Regions from separate parts of the Cupriavidus sp. D39 genome, predicted to be linked through region 2. Evidence: predicted binding sites of a transcription regulator. Region 2 holds the regulator's gene; the other holds the start of a gene.
The links. The regulator NrdR, encoded in region 2, represses ribonucleotide reductase genes. The targets are predictions, from matches to a motif close to CACNANATNTNGTG.
Positions count from the first base shown of each region.

Region 1: the regulator NrdR is predicted to act here: its motif matches at 3,506-3,519, upstream of OMK73_RS25485 (ribonucleoside-diphosphate reductase subunit alpha).

Region 1 is NZ_JAPNLE010000009.1:2,869,646-2,876,603, forward strand. Features, by position in the region: gene OMK73_RS25480 (ribonucleotide-diphosphate reductase subunit beta) at 1-251, opposite strand, end outside; gene OMK73_RS25485 (ribonucleoside-diphosphate reductase subunit alpha) at 351-3,293, opposite strand; partial or broken gene ampD (1,6-anhydro-N-acetylmuramyl-L-alanine amidase AmpD) at 3,794-4,422, opposite strand; partial or broken gene OMK73_RS25500 (sigma-54-dependent transcriptional regulator) at 4,415-6,095, opposite strand; gene OMK73_RS25505 (sensor histidine kinase) at 6,180-6,958, opposite strand, start outside.
Region 2 is NZ_JAPNLE010000009.1:2,256,905-2,263,862, reverse strand. Features, by position in the region: gene OMK73_RS22525 (hypothetical protein) at 1-51, opposite strand, end outside; gene OMK73_RS22520 (hypothetical protein) at 299-2,485, opposite strand; gene OMK73_RS22515 (pilus assembly PilX family protein) at 2,566-3,141, opposite strand; gene OMK73_RS22510 (PilW family protein) at 3,152-3,442, opposite strand; gene OMK73_RS22505 (PilW family protein) at 3,414-3,962, opposite strand; gene pilV (type IV pilus modification protein PilV) at 3,976-4,515, opposite strand; gene OMK73_RS22495 (GspH/FimT family pseudopilin) at 4,519-5,220, opposite strand; gene nrdR (transcriptional regulator NrdR) at 5,385-5,846, opposite strand; gene glyA (serine hydroxymethyltransferase) at 6,011-6,958, opposite strand, start outside.

The DNA.
Region 1 (6,958 bases), 610 kb from region 2:
GGCACCAGCTGGTTGACGTCGGTCGAGCCATTGATGACGCGCTTGTCGGCGGCGTTCACGCGGCGGTCCGTCGGCGCGTCGGACGCCGGCAGGTTGCCGAGGATACCCGTGCCGGCCGGTTGCGTGGCGGCCGGCGGCAGCACGCCGTGCTGGTCGACAGAGCGTGCGGCAGCAGGCGTGGCGGTGGGATTCGGCGCGGGCTGCGGGGCAGCCTGCGGGGTGGCTTGAACGTCGTCGTCCCAGCTCAGCATGGTGTGGTTCTCCGTGGAATGCTTTGGTTTGCCGCGGTCCTCGCCGCGCGCAGGCGGCGCGGCGAGGATGGCGGCAGGTAATGGCTTACTGGCAGCGAGTTACTGGCAGGCTTCGCACTCGTCGAAACCGGCGTCGCCGGGGCGCATCGTGCAGACCGCGCCTTCGGCTTCCGGCATGGCCGGTGCGGAGGCGGCGGCCTGGTCGATGCCGGCGGCGCTGATGCCGCCGTCGCTACCCGACGACACGGCGTTGAGCGAGCCGCGCGACACGGTGGACTTCTCCACGTGGGTGGCTGCCATCGTGCGCAGGTAGTACGTGGTCTTCAGGCCGCGCAGCCAGGCCAGCTTGTAGGTGTCGTCCAGCTTCTTGCCCGAGGCGCCGGCCATGTAGATGTTCAGCGACTGAGCCTGGTCGATCCACTTCTGGCGGCGGCTGGCAGCTTCCACCAGCCAGCTCGGCTCGACTTCGAAGGCCGTTGCGTAGATGTCGCGCAGGTCTTGCGGGATGCGGTCGATGCGGGCCAGCTTGCCGTCGAAATACTTCAGGTCGGCGACCATCACTTCGTCCCACAGGCCGCGTGCCTTCAGGTCGCGCACCAGGTAGTCGTTGACCACCGTGAACTCGCCCGACAGGTTGGACTTGACGTACAGGTTCTGGAAGGTCGGTTCGATGCAGGCCGACACGCCGATGATGTTCGAGATCGTTGCCGTGGGTGCGATCGCGATGCAGTTCGAGTTGCGCATGCCGTGCTGCTTGATGCGCGCGCGCAGGCTGTCCCAGTCCATGGTCGAGGAGTGATCCACTTCCAGGTAGCCGCCGCGTTCTTCGGCCAGCAGCTTGAGCGAGTCCTGCGGCAGGATGCCACGATCCCACAGTGAGCCTTCATAGGTGCTGTAGCGGCCGCGTTCTTCCGCCAGCTCGCTGGAGGCGCGGTAGGCGTAGTAGCACACCGCTTCCATCGAGGTGTCGGCGAACTGCACGGCGGCGTCGCTGGCGTACGGCAGGCGCAGCATGTGCAGGCAGTCCTGGAAGCCCATGATGCCCATGCCGACCGGACGATGGCGCAGGTTGGAGTTGCGTGCCTTCTCAACCGCGTAGTAGTTGATGTCGATCACGTTGTCGAGCATGCGCATCGCGGTGCGGATGGTCTTCTCGAGCTTGGCGTGGTCGAGCACCTGGGTGCCGTCGGCCAGTTGCTTCAGGTGGGCCACCAGGTTCACCGAACCCAGGTTGCAAACGGCGATCTCGCTCTCGTTGGTGTTGAGCGTGATTTCCGTGCACAGGTTGGAGCTGTGCACCACGCCCACGTGCTGCTGCGGGCTGCGGATGTTGCACGGATCCTTGAAGGTGATCCAGGGATGGCCGGTCTCGAACAGCATGCCCAGCATCTTGCGCCACAGCTGCATGGCGGGGATCTTCTTGAACAGCTTCAGTTCGCCGCGGGCGGCCTTGGCTTCGTAGCCCAGGTAGGCCTCTTCGAAAGCCTTGCCGACCAGGTCGTGCAGGTCCGGGCAGGTGGCGGGCGAGAACAGGGTCCACTCGCCGGCTTCCATCACGCGCTTCATGAACAGGTCGGGAATCCAGTTCGCCGTGTTCATGTCGTGGGTGCGGCGGCGGTCGTCGCCAGTGTTCTTGCGCAGCTCGAGGAATTCCTCGATGTCCAGGTGCCAGGTTTCCAGGTAGGCGCAGACCGCGCCCTTGCGCTTGCCGCCCTGGTTGACCGCCACGGCGGTGTCGTTCACCACCTTCAGGAACGGCACCACGCCTTGCGACTTGCCATTGGTGCCCTTGATGTGCGAGCCGAGGGCGCGCACGTTGGTCCAGTCGTTGCCCAGGCCGCCGGCGAACTTCGACAGCAGCGCGTTTTCCTTGAGCGCTTCGTAGATGCCTTCCAGGTCGTCCGAGACGGTGGTCAGGTAGCACGACGACAGCTGCGAGCGGCGGGTGCCCGAGTTGAACAGGGTCGGCGTGGACGACATGAAGTCGAACGACGACAGCAGCTGGTAGAACTCGATGGCACGGGCTTCGCGGTCCTTCTCGCCCAGCGCCAGGCCCATGGCCACGCGCATGAAGAAGGCCTGCGGCATTTCGATGCGGACTTCGTCGATATGCAGGAAGTAGCGATCGTACAGGGTCTGCAGGCCCAGGTAGTTGAACTGGAAGTCGCGCTGGGCGTCCAGTGCCGCGCCCAGGCGGGCTAGATCATAGGTGGCCAGCTTCTCGTCCAGCAGCTCGGCTTCGATGCCGCGCGCGATGAACTTGGGGAAGTAGTCGGCGTAGCGCGACACCATCTGGGTCTGGGTCACTTCGGCGCCCAGGATTTCCTTGCGGATGGTGTGCAGCAGGATACGCGCGGTGACCTGGCTGTAGGCCGGGTCCTTCTCGATCAGGGTACGCGCGGCCAGGATGGCGGAGTCGTAGACCTGGGTCATCGGCACGCCGTCGTACAGGTTCTTCAGCGTTTCCTTGAGGATCGGCTCGGCGCTGACGGCGTCGCCCAGGCCCGAGCAGGCGTTGTCGATCAGGCCATGCAGCGCGCCCAGGTCCAGCACGCGGGCAACGCCGGCGTCCGTCACGTTGAACGTGGCGCCGCCTTCCTGCACGCGGGCCACCGCCTGGGCGTTGGCCTGGGCGCGTTCCTGGGTGCGCTTCTCGCGGTACAGCACGTAGGCGCGGGCCACTTCATGCTCGCTCGAACGCATCAGCGCCAGCTCGACGTGATCCTGCACGTCTTCGATATGGAAGGTGCCGCCGTTGGGGCGGCTGCGCAGCAGCGCGCGGACCACGTTCTGGGTCACTTGCTCGACCACTTCGCGCACACGCGCCGAAGCGGCGCCCTGCCCGCCGTTGACGGCGAGGAAGGCCTTGGTCACCGCTACCGAGATCTTGCTCGGCTCGAACGCCACGACGGCGCCGTTACGGCGGATGATCTTGTAGTCCTGGTAGCTGCCAGCGGCGGCAGTAGCGGGGTTCGACTGCGCGTTCGCTGCTGCACCGGCGGCGGTTGCGCCGGTGGAAAGTTCGTTCTGGGCTGTCTGCATGAGGAACTCCTGTTCTGACCCGTGTTTTATGAGTGACAAAGAGTCCCGGGCAAAATGCGCAAAAAGGCTCAGACACGCCGGCCGGTCTTACCCGGAAGGGCGCGCTGCTATTGCTGGATTCTGCTGGGACTCTTGTGATGCGCCGGCCCTTCGGCGGACCGCAGCCAATGCTGCGGCGGTAACTGCACACCTAGGCCGGCTCCCGAAAGCACCACTAGATCTAGTGGTCGATGCGAAAAACTGGACTAAGTATAGTGAAACCCGGCGGATTCACCAGTCTTGACAAGTGCTTTTTGGCGCGAATTCCAGTGCCGGCGCGGCATGCGGCGCTGCGCCATACCCGCCAGCCCAAGAGACGCAAGGGAATCCGCCCGACGGTTCGTTACCGCACCGTGACGCGAAATTTTTTTGATTGACCTGCCTGGTTCGATAGGCGCGGACTTTATCAGGGTTTTCCCCAAATCGCGGCTATCCCCTAGGCCCCGCTTGTTGCCCTTGCCTCAGGGCTGGTCTTTGCGGTAAGGCAGTTGCGCGGGAGCCACGCCGGCGGCAGCGGCGAAGGCCGCCCAGTCGAAATATGGCCCCGGATCGGTCTTGCGCCCGGGCGCGATATCGCTGTGCCCCGCCACGGCCCGCACCGGATAGGTGCCGAGCAGGGCACGCACCAGCGCGGAGGTGGTGTGGTACTGGGCCAACGTGAACGGCTGGTCGTCGCTGCCTTCGACCTCGATGCCGATGGAGAAGTCGTTGCAGCGAGGCCGGCCGAAGAACTCGGACTGGCCCGCGTGCCAGGCCCGGTCCAGGCAGGACACGAACTGGACCAGCTCCCCTCCCGCGTCACCAGGAAATGCGCCGACACCTGCACCTGATAAATCGTGGCGAAGAAAGGGTGGCGGGACGGGTCGAGACGATTCAGGAAGAAGGCTTCGATATCGCCGCTGCCAAACTGCCCGGGCGGCAGGCTGATGTTGTGGATCACCACCAGGTCCACCGGCATGTGCGCGGGCCGGGCGTCGCAGTTAGGCGACGGCACCTGGCGCGCCGCGGGCACCCAGCCGGCCGCGTCGGGAGTCAACCCTTGCCCGGGCACGGGTGCCGGCGCGAGCTTGCCGTTGTCGCGATCAGGCATCGCGTTCTCCATCCGCCGCCAGCAGCCCGTCGCGCAGCGCTTCGCTGGTTTCGGCCGCGCCATCGGCCGGGTCGTCGCGGCCCTCGCGGATGCCAAGCTGCTGGATGCGGTAGCGCAGCTGGCGAAAGCTCAGGCCCAGCAGCGGCGCGGCTGCGGTACGGTTGAAGCCGGTCTGCTGCAGGGCCTGCAAGATCAGGTCGCGCTCGAGCGCTTCGAGCCGGCCGGGCAGGTCGATCGGGAAGGTGGCACGGCAAGCGTCTGCAGGCCACCTCCGCGGCACGTAGCGCCGTGGGTTGCGCAAATGGATCGAGCTGCGCGCCGCCCCGGGATTCGGCCCGCGCATCGTATGCAAGCGCCTGCATGGAATCGGGCCGCAAGCCGGACGACGCCGGCGCGGCGGCCACGGCCGTCGAAGCCAGGTAGGCGTGCGGCGCGGGCGGGCGTGGCATGGCCGAATGGCCCATGCCCGCGTCCATCTGGCCCAGGTCGCCCACCTCGATGGTATTGCCCTCCGCGAAGGCATAGGCGCGCTCGAGCAGGTTTTCCAGCTCGCGCACATTGCCCGGGAACGGGTAATCCGACAGCCGCTGCAGCGCAGCCGTCGCCAGCCGCTTGGGATGGGGATCGCCATAGCGCACCGCCAGGTGCTCCAGGATGGCGCTGGCCAGCACCGGGATATCCTCGCGCCGCTCGCGCAGCGTGGGCATGCGCAGCGCCAGCACGTTGAGGCGGTAGAACAGATCCTGGCGGAACTGGCCGGAGGCGACCATCGCGGCAAGATCCTTGTGGCTGGCGCACAGCACCCGCACGTCCACGCTCTCCTCGCGGCTCGCGCCGATCTTGCGCACGCGCCGCTCCTGCAGCACGCGCAGCAGCTTGACCTGCATCGCTAGCGGCAGGTCGGCCACCTCGTCGAGCAACAGCGTGCCGCCGTTGGCTGCCAGGAAGAAGCCACCGCGCTCGGCGTCGGCCCCGGTGAAGGCGCCCTTCACATGGCCGAAGAACTCCGACTCCATCAGGGTCTCGGGGATGGCGCCGCAATTGACCGCGATAAAAGGATGCGCGGCGCGCGCGCTGACCGCGTGGATGGCACGCGCCGCGCGCTCCTTGCCGCTGCCGGACTCGCCGCTGATGACGATCGGCGCCATGCTGCGCGCCAGCCGCGAGAGCGAGCGGCGCACCTCGTGCATGGCGGGCGAATGGCCGGGAAGCAGGTTGACGGCGCGGTCCACGGTTTCCTGCGCCCCGCTGCCACCCTCGCCGCCCTCTCCACTCTCGGCGCCGTCACGCTGCTGGCGCCCCAGCGCATTCAGGATCAGGCTGCGCAGCTGGTCCAGCGAGACCGGCTTGGCGATGTAGTCGAAGGCGCCAGCCTTGAGCGCCTCCACGGCGTTGTCGGCGCTGCCGTAGGCGGTGATCACGGCCACCGGCACCCGCTCCGGCGCGCTCGAAAGCTGGCGCACGATGTCGATGCCAAGCCCGTCGCCCAGCCGCATGTCGGTCAGCACCAAGCTATAGCGGCGCGCGGCGAGCTGCTGGCGCGCCTCGGCCAGCGAGCCGGCCAGCACCACATCGTGGCCCATGCGGCGGATCGAGATATCGAGCAGTTCTCGCAGGTCGGCCTCGTCGTCGATAACGAGAATCGGGTCGGGGCCTGGCGTCTTGAGGGGCATGGGTCTGCGTCTGGCGATCTGGCGAAGTGGAATCGGGGCGGCTCAACGAGAGACGGATCGGGTGGCCGGACATGCCGGTGCGGTTCAGCCACCCGCGCTGTCCGGCGCTTCGATGCGCATGGTCAGGACAAAAGCCTTGGCCGGCAGTGTATCGCGTGCGGCGGGTGCCAGCATGCCGGTCTGCGCTAGCAGCGCGTCGATCGAAATCGTGCCGTAGCGCACCTGGGCGTCGTTGGCGCCGCATAGCTCGCGCGCCATGAACAACCCGAGGCCGGTGCCCTGGGCGTTGCTGGTAAAGAAGGGCTCGAACAAGGTGCGCTGGTGCTCGCGCGAGACCTCGACGCCATCGTTCCACACGATCAGCTCGGCATGGTGCTGGTCCAGCGCATGAGCCAGCAGGCGGATCGCCCCGGGCAGGCGGCTGCAATAGCGCCAGGCGTTGTCGAGCAGGTTGCCAAGCACTTGCTGCAACTGGGAGGCATCGAAGATGACCGGGCGCGCCACGTCCACCGTGAGCCGGATGGCATTAGCGTTGATCTCGGCCGGACGCGGCACGCGCCGCGCGCCAACCGGGTCGTGGTCCGCGGAGCGGGCGCGCATCTCCAGCCGCCAGCGGCCGACGATATCCGGCAGCGCCTGGTTCAGGTCCACCGTGGTGCGCTCGGTGCGCGGGCGGCGCGACATCTGCAGCACGTCCGACACCACCTGGTCGAGCCGGCGCACATTGTCGTGGATGATGCGCAGCAGCCGCGCATCCACGTCGCCCTCCGCGCGTCCCGCCTCGCCCGGGCGCGCGGCCCGTCGGCTGGTTTCGGCCAGCAGCTCGCTGGCCTGGCTGATGGCCGCCAGCGGATTGCGGATCT
Region 2 (6,958 bases):
GTAGGCGCCAGAATGGAAATGGGGACCGTCCTTGTCCGTGCCGGAAATCACGTAGCCAAAGCCTTGGGGGTTGGCGGAACTGGCAGTAATGACCTGGGTGGATACCGAGATTGTGTTTCCACTGACGGTGTAGCTCAGAATGCCCCATACGTCCTGGTCGTAGTCCCCCCGGCAATCGAGTCTTCCCAGTTGACGTAGAACTTTCCGCTCGACGAATCCTGCGAAATAATCTTGAAGTCTACGATCTGCCCGGTGCTCGATGTGGCTCCGCTGCCAAGCCTGTAGGCCGGCATCAGAGTTACATTCTTCCCCCCACGTTCACCGTGACGCGTGGCGTATTGGTCGCCAGTTGCACCCCGTAGGAAGTTACCCTAAGGGACGTAGTGTCGTTGGACGGCGCCGCGATGCTAACCACATTGGTCGCTGGACGTATGCGGTTGGTGTGAGCGTAGTAGGCTGCGCCCGCGATATTGAAGGTGCCTTGCTGGGAGGGGCTTTCCGGGCATAGGCCGAGAACCTGGCTGAGCTTGCCGATGACCTTGGCGGAGCACAGGTTGTCCGTCACGGTCCCGTTGGAGCCTGCGAACCAGCTATTGCCGTCCACCTTCTCTCCGGTGCCGACCTGGTCTGTCCAACTGGGCGCTGTCGTCGTCGTGCCAAGACTGCTGAAGCCGCTTAGCTGGTCGCCGTCATAGGAAGAGACACTTGCATTGAATACCAAAGTATTTAGCGGCGTGCAGTAGTTGGCGGTTGTCAGGGGATCCTTCCAGGTCTCCGTCGTCAGCCCCAGAGCCTGGTCGCGCGTAGCCGGCGCCACGGAAAATGTCGCGTCGGCGGATGCCCCGCCGAAATATCGCAGCGACTCCATAAACACTTCCGCCATCGGATTGCCCCATGTCGAGCAATTGCCTTGCTGCGCTGGCTGTCCCTGTGCGTTTTTGCCGCCGGAGAGGGCGATGCCGGTCTGCTGGAAGTTGCAGTTGTCAGATTTGGTACTGTCTGTCTGATCGAAGTACGTGCCGTCGTTATAGCTGTACCCGGAGATCCGCAGGTGATTGATATTCCAGACGATGCCTTTGACGGATGTGTTGAAGGTGCCATCCGTCGAATTGATTTCCGTATTGAAATCCTGCGCGTTGCGTCTTAGTACGCCGCCGGAGATATTCCGGTCGTACGTGCCGGTCATCAGACCGAAGAGCATTGATCCGCTGATGCCACTGTATGTGTGCAACAAACCGATCGGCTTCTGGGCGCTGTTATAGGCGCGGCAGTTGTCGTTGCCAATCAGGCCGGCTATGCAGACCTGCACGCGGGCGTAGTATTTTCCCGCGGCCTCTCCGTCCGTGCCGACCCCGCGGGTGGATTGCGGCGGATTCTCCGCCGAGGCATTCAGGCCAGAGAGTGCGGGAAGGTTCCCGTTGGAAAGGTTGGCGCCCTGGGTCGCGCTGTGTTCCGACGCCCAATTGCACTGCCAGCGCTCACTGGCGCCCCACAAGGCATAGTTTCCCCTCGCCGCACGAATTTCCGGTGGGGCATTATTGCTTTGGGAGTATCTGTTGGCGGCGCTCGAGTCGTTGGGAGTTGTGTTGCACAGCGTTAGCCCCACGCGGCTGAGGTTGGATACTGTCCAACTGCTGTAGCTCTTGCTCGTCCCGGAAACTGAACGGCTGTCGATATTCACGGTGATGGTCGACGGCTTGGTGGAACTAGTGCCGTTCGCTACCTTGGTCACCCAACCGATCATCTGCGTGTTGGCAGGCGCGCTAGCGGGTACCAGCAGCATCTGGTCGCCAATCTCGAATTGGTTCGAGGTGCTGATGGTTACGCTGGGCGTTCCCGAGGCCAGATTGAAGGTGCTGGAGGAAGAGAACGTTGGTGCGGTCTGTTCTACCTGCTGTCCTGTGCCGTACGTGTACGGCGTGAGCTTCGGCAGGTCGGACCCGTTGTAGTACTTCGCCCAGGAGTGCGCGTCCATCGGCAGGAACGTACGTTCGAGGATGGTGCTGGTGCTTGTGTCGGTAGACCGGTAGCCGCCGTAGAGGATCTTCCTGACCGCATCCATGCGGGTCATGCTGGACCAGTTCAGGAAGTTGCCGCTCCAGGCGGTCGACGCCGGGCAATAGTGATTCTTGGGGGTTGCCGTCGCAATGGTCGAGGCCGGTACGAAGGCATGCTGGGTAGTGCTGTAGGTGTAGCACTTGAACGAATCGAAATAGCCAGCGTAATCGATCGAATCATCATAGGTGGTGTCGATCTTGCCGTCGCCATTCACGTCGGAATAGTCGTTGTATGCCTTCTGGTACAGGGCGTGGTCTTTCGATAGGTCGATCATCACGATCGGAGGCACATTGCCGCCGGCATAGAGCGGTACGCTCGCCAGGTTGAGCTGTGCCGCGCTCGCCGATAGAACGGCCAGTGTCAGCGAGAGCGTGACCATGAAGGTCTGGCATAGGAAGATCAGGCTGGAACGAGTACGAGTTGGCATATCTGTCTCTGTCTCTGTTTCGTGCTCTTGCATTTTGCTGGCGCGGCCGGGCGATTCCTGCTGCTGCTCCAGCCGGGTCGCTATGGTCGGAAGATTTCCTGGATCAGGACCTTGGTGTTGGCATTGGCGCCATAGCCGATAGCCGAAATGCGGTAGACATAGTTGATTGGGCCAGCCTTCATGCTGCCAGGGCTACTATCGGGGATTGGTTCGATCAGGTAGTGCGGTTGCTTGGCTACGCCAGCCACGGGATTCACGCCTTGAGTCTTCGTGATCGCTCCCAGCGTGACGGACCGGTTGTCGTCCTCGATATACAGGTTCCATACGGGCTGACCGGCCGTGGCCGGCGTGCAGAACCCTTTGAACCCCGTGTAGTCGCAAGTCGCGGTGGCACCGGTGGCGCCGGCGATGCCACGCGTCGTGGTGATATCTATCCGGGCATCGCGCAACGCAGCTTCCGCGGCCTGCAAAGCGATATTCTGGTCGCGCGAGTTGCGGGCCATGCGTTCGCCGGACGTGCTTAGCAGACTGGATGACACGCCGACCAGCGTCAATATGACGAGGAAGAGCAACACCACTACCAGTGACACGCCTGCCTGCCTGGCCGCAGGAAGTTGCGTCATTCGGTTCCAACGTTTCGTGGCTTGCAGCGTCATCTGCCTGACCTTAGTTCAATCGATTGCGCAGGGCCACGTAATAGGTAAAGTGCTTGCGCAGACGACCGTCCGCAGGCACCACCGATACGCTGCCGGTATCATTGCTGGGAGCGACGTCGCCAGGCGCGTATACCGTGCCAAAGTGATTCACGGTTGCGGATGCGGCCGTCACGTTCGAACGGGTGGTCCCGCGTATCACGACCGAAATCAGCGCGGCCCTGACGTTCGCCATATTCGCGACGCCCGGCGCCACGTAGCGGTCGATGGAGAGGTCACCATCGGTATCCTCGCCGAACAACACCTGCAATCGCTCGACCCCCTGGAACATGCGCACTGGCGTTGCCGTTGACGCTGCACTGCAGCCACGGTTCGCCGGTGGTCGCGTCGGTTACCACGGAGTAGGTCTCGAAGATCAGCGTCGCGTTCTGGGCCGCGGTGCCTGTGCAATCGACGATTGACCCGTCCGCGGTTGCCGCGCCCGGCGTGGACGAACCGTAGAAACGGAAGGACAGCGTATCGCTACTGTTCGTGCCCTGGTCATTTACCGCATCGATGATATTGGTGGCGGAGCCGAAGCGGTTCAGGGTGGCATAGTCGGTGTAGCCTGCCTGGCGGGCGTCGCGTTGAAGCATTTGGCCGATGGCGCGCGCGCTCTCCTGGACCAGAGACAAATCTGACTGGGTATCGTAGGACCTCAGTTGGCCGAGATAGAGCGACGCGATGGCAATGATCAATAGCATGCTGATGATCAATGAGACCATCAATTCGACCAGCGTGAAGCCCGCAGGAACGCGCACCTTGCCTGAGCGATTTTCGTTCATGGCACTAATGTCGTCACAAAGAGGGACATTGGGGGGGCGCGGTAGTGCTTGCCGTACCGCTGTGCGTCAGGTCGTCCTGCCACCAGATCTTGATAGCGTAGGGTGCGTTGGGCGCATTGTCGCACTGGGGATTCGAGGGTGTTCCATCGCCCGGAGTCGAGTCGATGCAGACGGTGCCGTAGCCGCCGGGCAGCGCGGAGCCCGCTTCGTCGAGCCAGACCTTGTAGCTCGTGACCGCCATCTGCTGCGGGGTGCAGCCCGCAGTGCTGTAGCACGCCGCCGTGGGAGTTGCGCCAGGAAGATTGTAGTATCCCGCGGCTTGAGCGGCTTCGTTGCTCCTGACCTGGTCGGCGAGGTTGTATGCCAACATGGTGGCAATGTTGCGCATGGAGGCGCTTCTGCCGTCGACCAGGGTCTGGGCCTGGAGTCGCGCCAGTGCCAACACCCCGATCGACATTACTACGATCGAGACCAGGGCCTCTATCAGGGTGAAGCCAGCCAGGCGCCTGGTTGGCTGAACGGGGAGGCGAGGCTGGAGTGGGTGGCGTGCCATGGCTCAGGGGCAGGCAACTGACTGGACAATGGGGCGGCCGCTTCCCGATAGCGACACGGCATTGCCGTTGGCACTGGCTGGGCTGGTGCAGAGCTTCCAGTTCGCAAATGCGTCCGGCGTACCGTAGCTATTGAAGCGGATGATGCCCGGGTTGGCGAAGCCGCTGGCTGTGTATGCGAGGTTCGCGCTGGGTGTGTCGCTGACGCGCAGCAGCTCTTCGGTCGCGGAATTCCAGCTGCCATCCGTGTTGAGGTCGACGAAAACGATGCGGCGGTTGCTCCAGCTGCTGGTGCAGGTGGAGCCGTCGGTCGTCGGGCATATGGTCACTCGCGTGTTGCGCCGTGCGGCTTCGCTGCGGGCCAGTTCCATATCGGAAACCAGTGCGCTCGATTCGGTTCGCAGCCGGGCTCGTTGCAGGAACGAGGTAAAGCTTGGAGTCGCGGCTGCCGCCAGGATCGCCAGAATACTCAGCGCGACTAGTAGCTCGATCAGGGTGAGTCCTTTCTCGACGCGCGCGGGCCGAATGGCGGCAATGCGGGAAGTCAGGCCCGGAAGTTCAGTGGGGAACGAGGCAATCTTGCAGGGTGATTCCTGCAGGGATTGACGAACAGGAGGGCATGACCTGACGCCGCCCGATGGCGCGATCTCGCTTGAAATGCCGCGCGCGCAAGCGATGCGGGCGAACGCCGCCGGCGCGCCAAGCATGGCATAGCCGGCTGCCCCCGGCAGCAAGACTGACCCATTTTGACCCTCGTCCGAAAAAAACTTCGCTATTTCTTCTGTTTGCTCTGTCCGGGCTTGTTCTTCTTGTTGGAGTGGCAGCCCAGGATGCTGGCGGAATTGATTTAATTACGTTTTAGTAACTTTTGCTACCCCTTTCGCGGGGTGGACGCCGAAAACTCATCCAGCACGTCGCGGAATTCCGACACGTCCTCAAAGCTCCGATACACCGAAGCAAACCGGATATACGCAATCTTGTCGAGCCGGCGCAGCTCGCGCATGACCAGTTCCCCGACCTGGCTGCTGGGGATTTCCTTCTCGCCGAGGGCGAGCAGTTTCTCTTCGATGCGGGTGATGGAGGCGTCGATGGCTTCAGCCGAGACCGGGCGCTTGCGCAGTGCCAGGCGCATCGAGTCCTTCAGCTTGTCACGGGTGTAGTCCGCGCGCGAGCCGTTTTTCTTGACGATGGCGGGGAAGAACAGCTCGATCCGCTCATAGGTGGTGAAGCGTCGGTCGCAGGATTCGCAGCGGCGGCGGCGGCGCACGGTATCGCCTTCTTCCGACATGCGCGTGTCCAGGACCTGGGTGTTGGAATGGGCGCAAAGGGGCATTTCATGCCTGACCACCTCGAAGTTTGAGCCGGGGCGCGTGCTGCGCGTGCAGCGTCTTGTCATTCTGTGTCGCGCCGGGCCGGGTTGGCAAGGCCCGCCGGCGGCGCTGGCGGGCCGCGGCGGGCTGCCGGCCACCCGCGCATGGGCGGGTGGCGCAGGGGGCTTTAGCCGTAGACCGGGAAACGCTTGGTCAGGGCCGCCACTTGCTCGCGCACGCTGGCGATGTTGGCCAGGTCGTGCGGGTTTTCCAGCACGTCGGCGACCAGGTTGGCCACCAGGCGGGCTTCTTCTTCCTTGAAGCCGCGGGTGGTCATGGCCGGCGAGCCCAGGCGGATGCCCGAGGTGACGAACGGCTTTTCCGGGTCGTTGGGGATGGCGTTCTTGTTGACGGTGATGTGTGCCTCGCCCAGGACCTTTTCGGCTTCCTTGCCGGTGATCTGCATGGCGCGCAGGTCGACCAGCATCACGTGGCTTTCGGTGCGGCCGGAGACGATGCGCAGGCCGCGCTCGATCAGGGTCTCGGCCAGCACGCGGGCGTTCTTGACCACTTGTTGCTGGTAGGCCTTGAACTCGGGCGACAGGGCTTCCTTGAACGCGACTGCCTTGCCGGCGATCACGTGCATCAGGGGGCCACCCTGGATGCCGGGGAAGATGGCCGAGTTGATGGCCTTCTCATGCTCGGCCTTCATCAGGATCACGCCGCCGCGCGGGCCGCGCAGGCTCTTGTGGGTGGTGGTGGTGACGAAGTCGGCGTGGGGTACCGGGTTGGGATACTCGCCGGCGGCGATCAGGCCGGCGTAGTGGGCCATGTCGACCATGAACAAGGCGCCGATGGACTTGGCTACCTTGGCGATGCGTTCGAAGTCGATGCGCAGGGCGAAGGCGGAGGCGCCGGCGATGATCAGCTTGGGCTTCTTTTCCTGGGCCAGCTTTTCCAGCGCGTCGTAGTCGATGTCTTCGTTGGCGTCCAGGCCGTAGCTGACGACGTTGAACCACTTGCCGCTCATGTTGAGGGCCATGCCGTGGGTCAGGTGGCCGCCTTCGGCCAGGCTCATGCCCATGATGGTGTCGCCCGGCTTCAGCGCGGCAAAGAACACGCCCTGGTTGGCTTG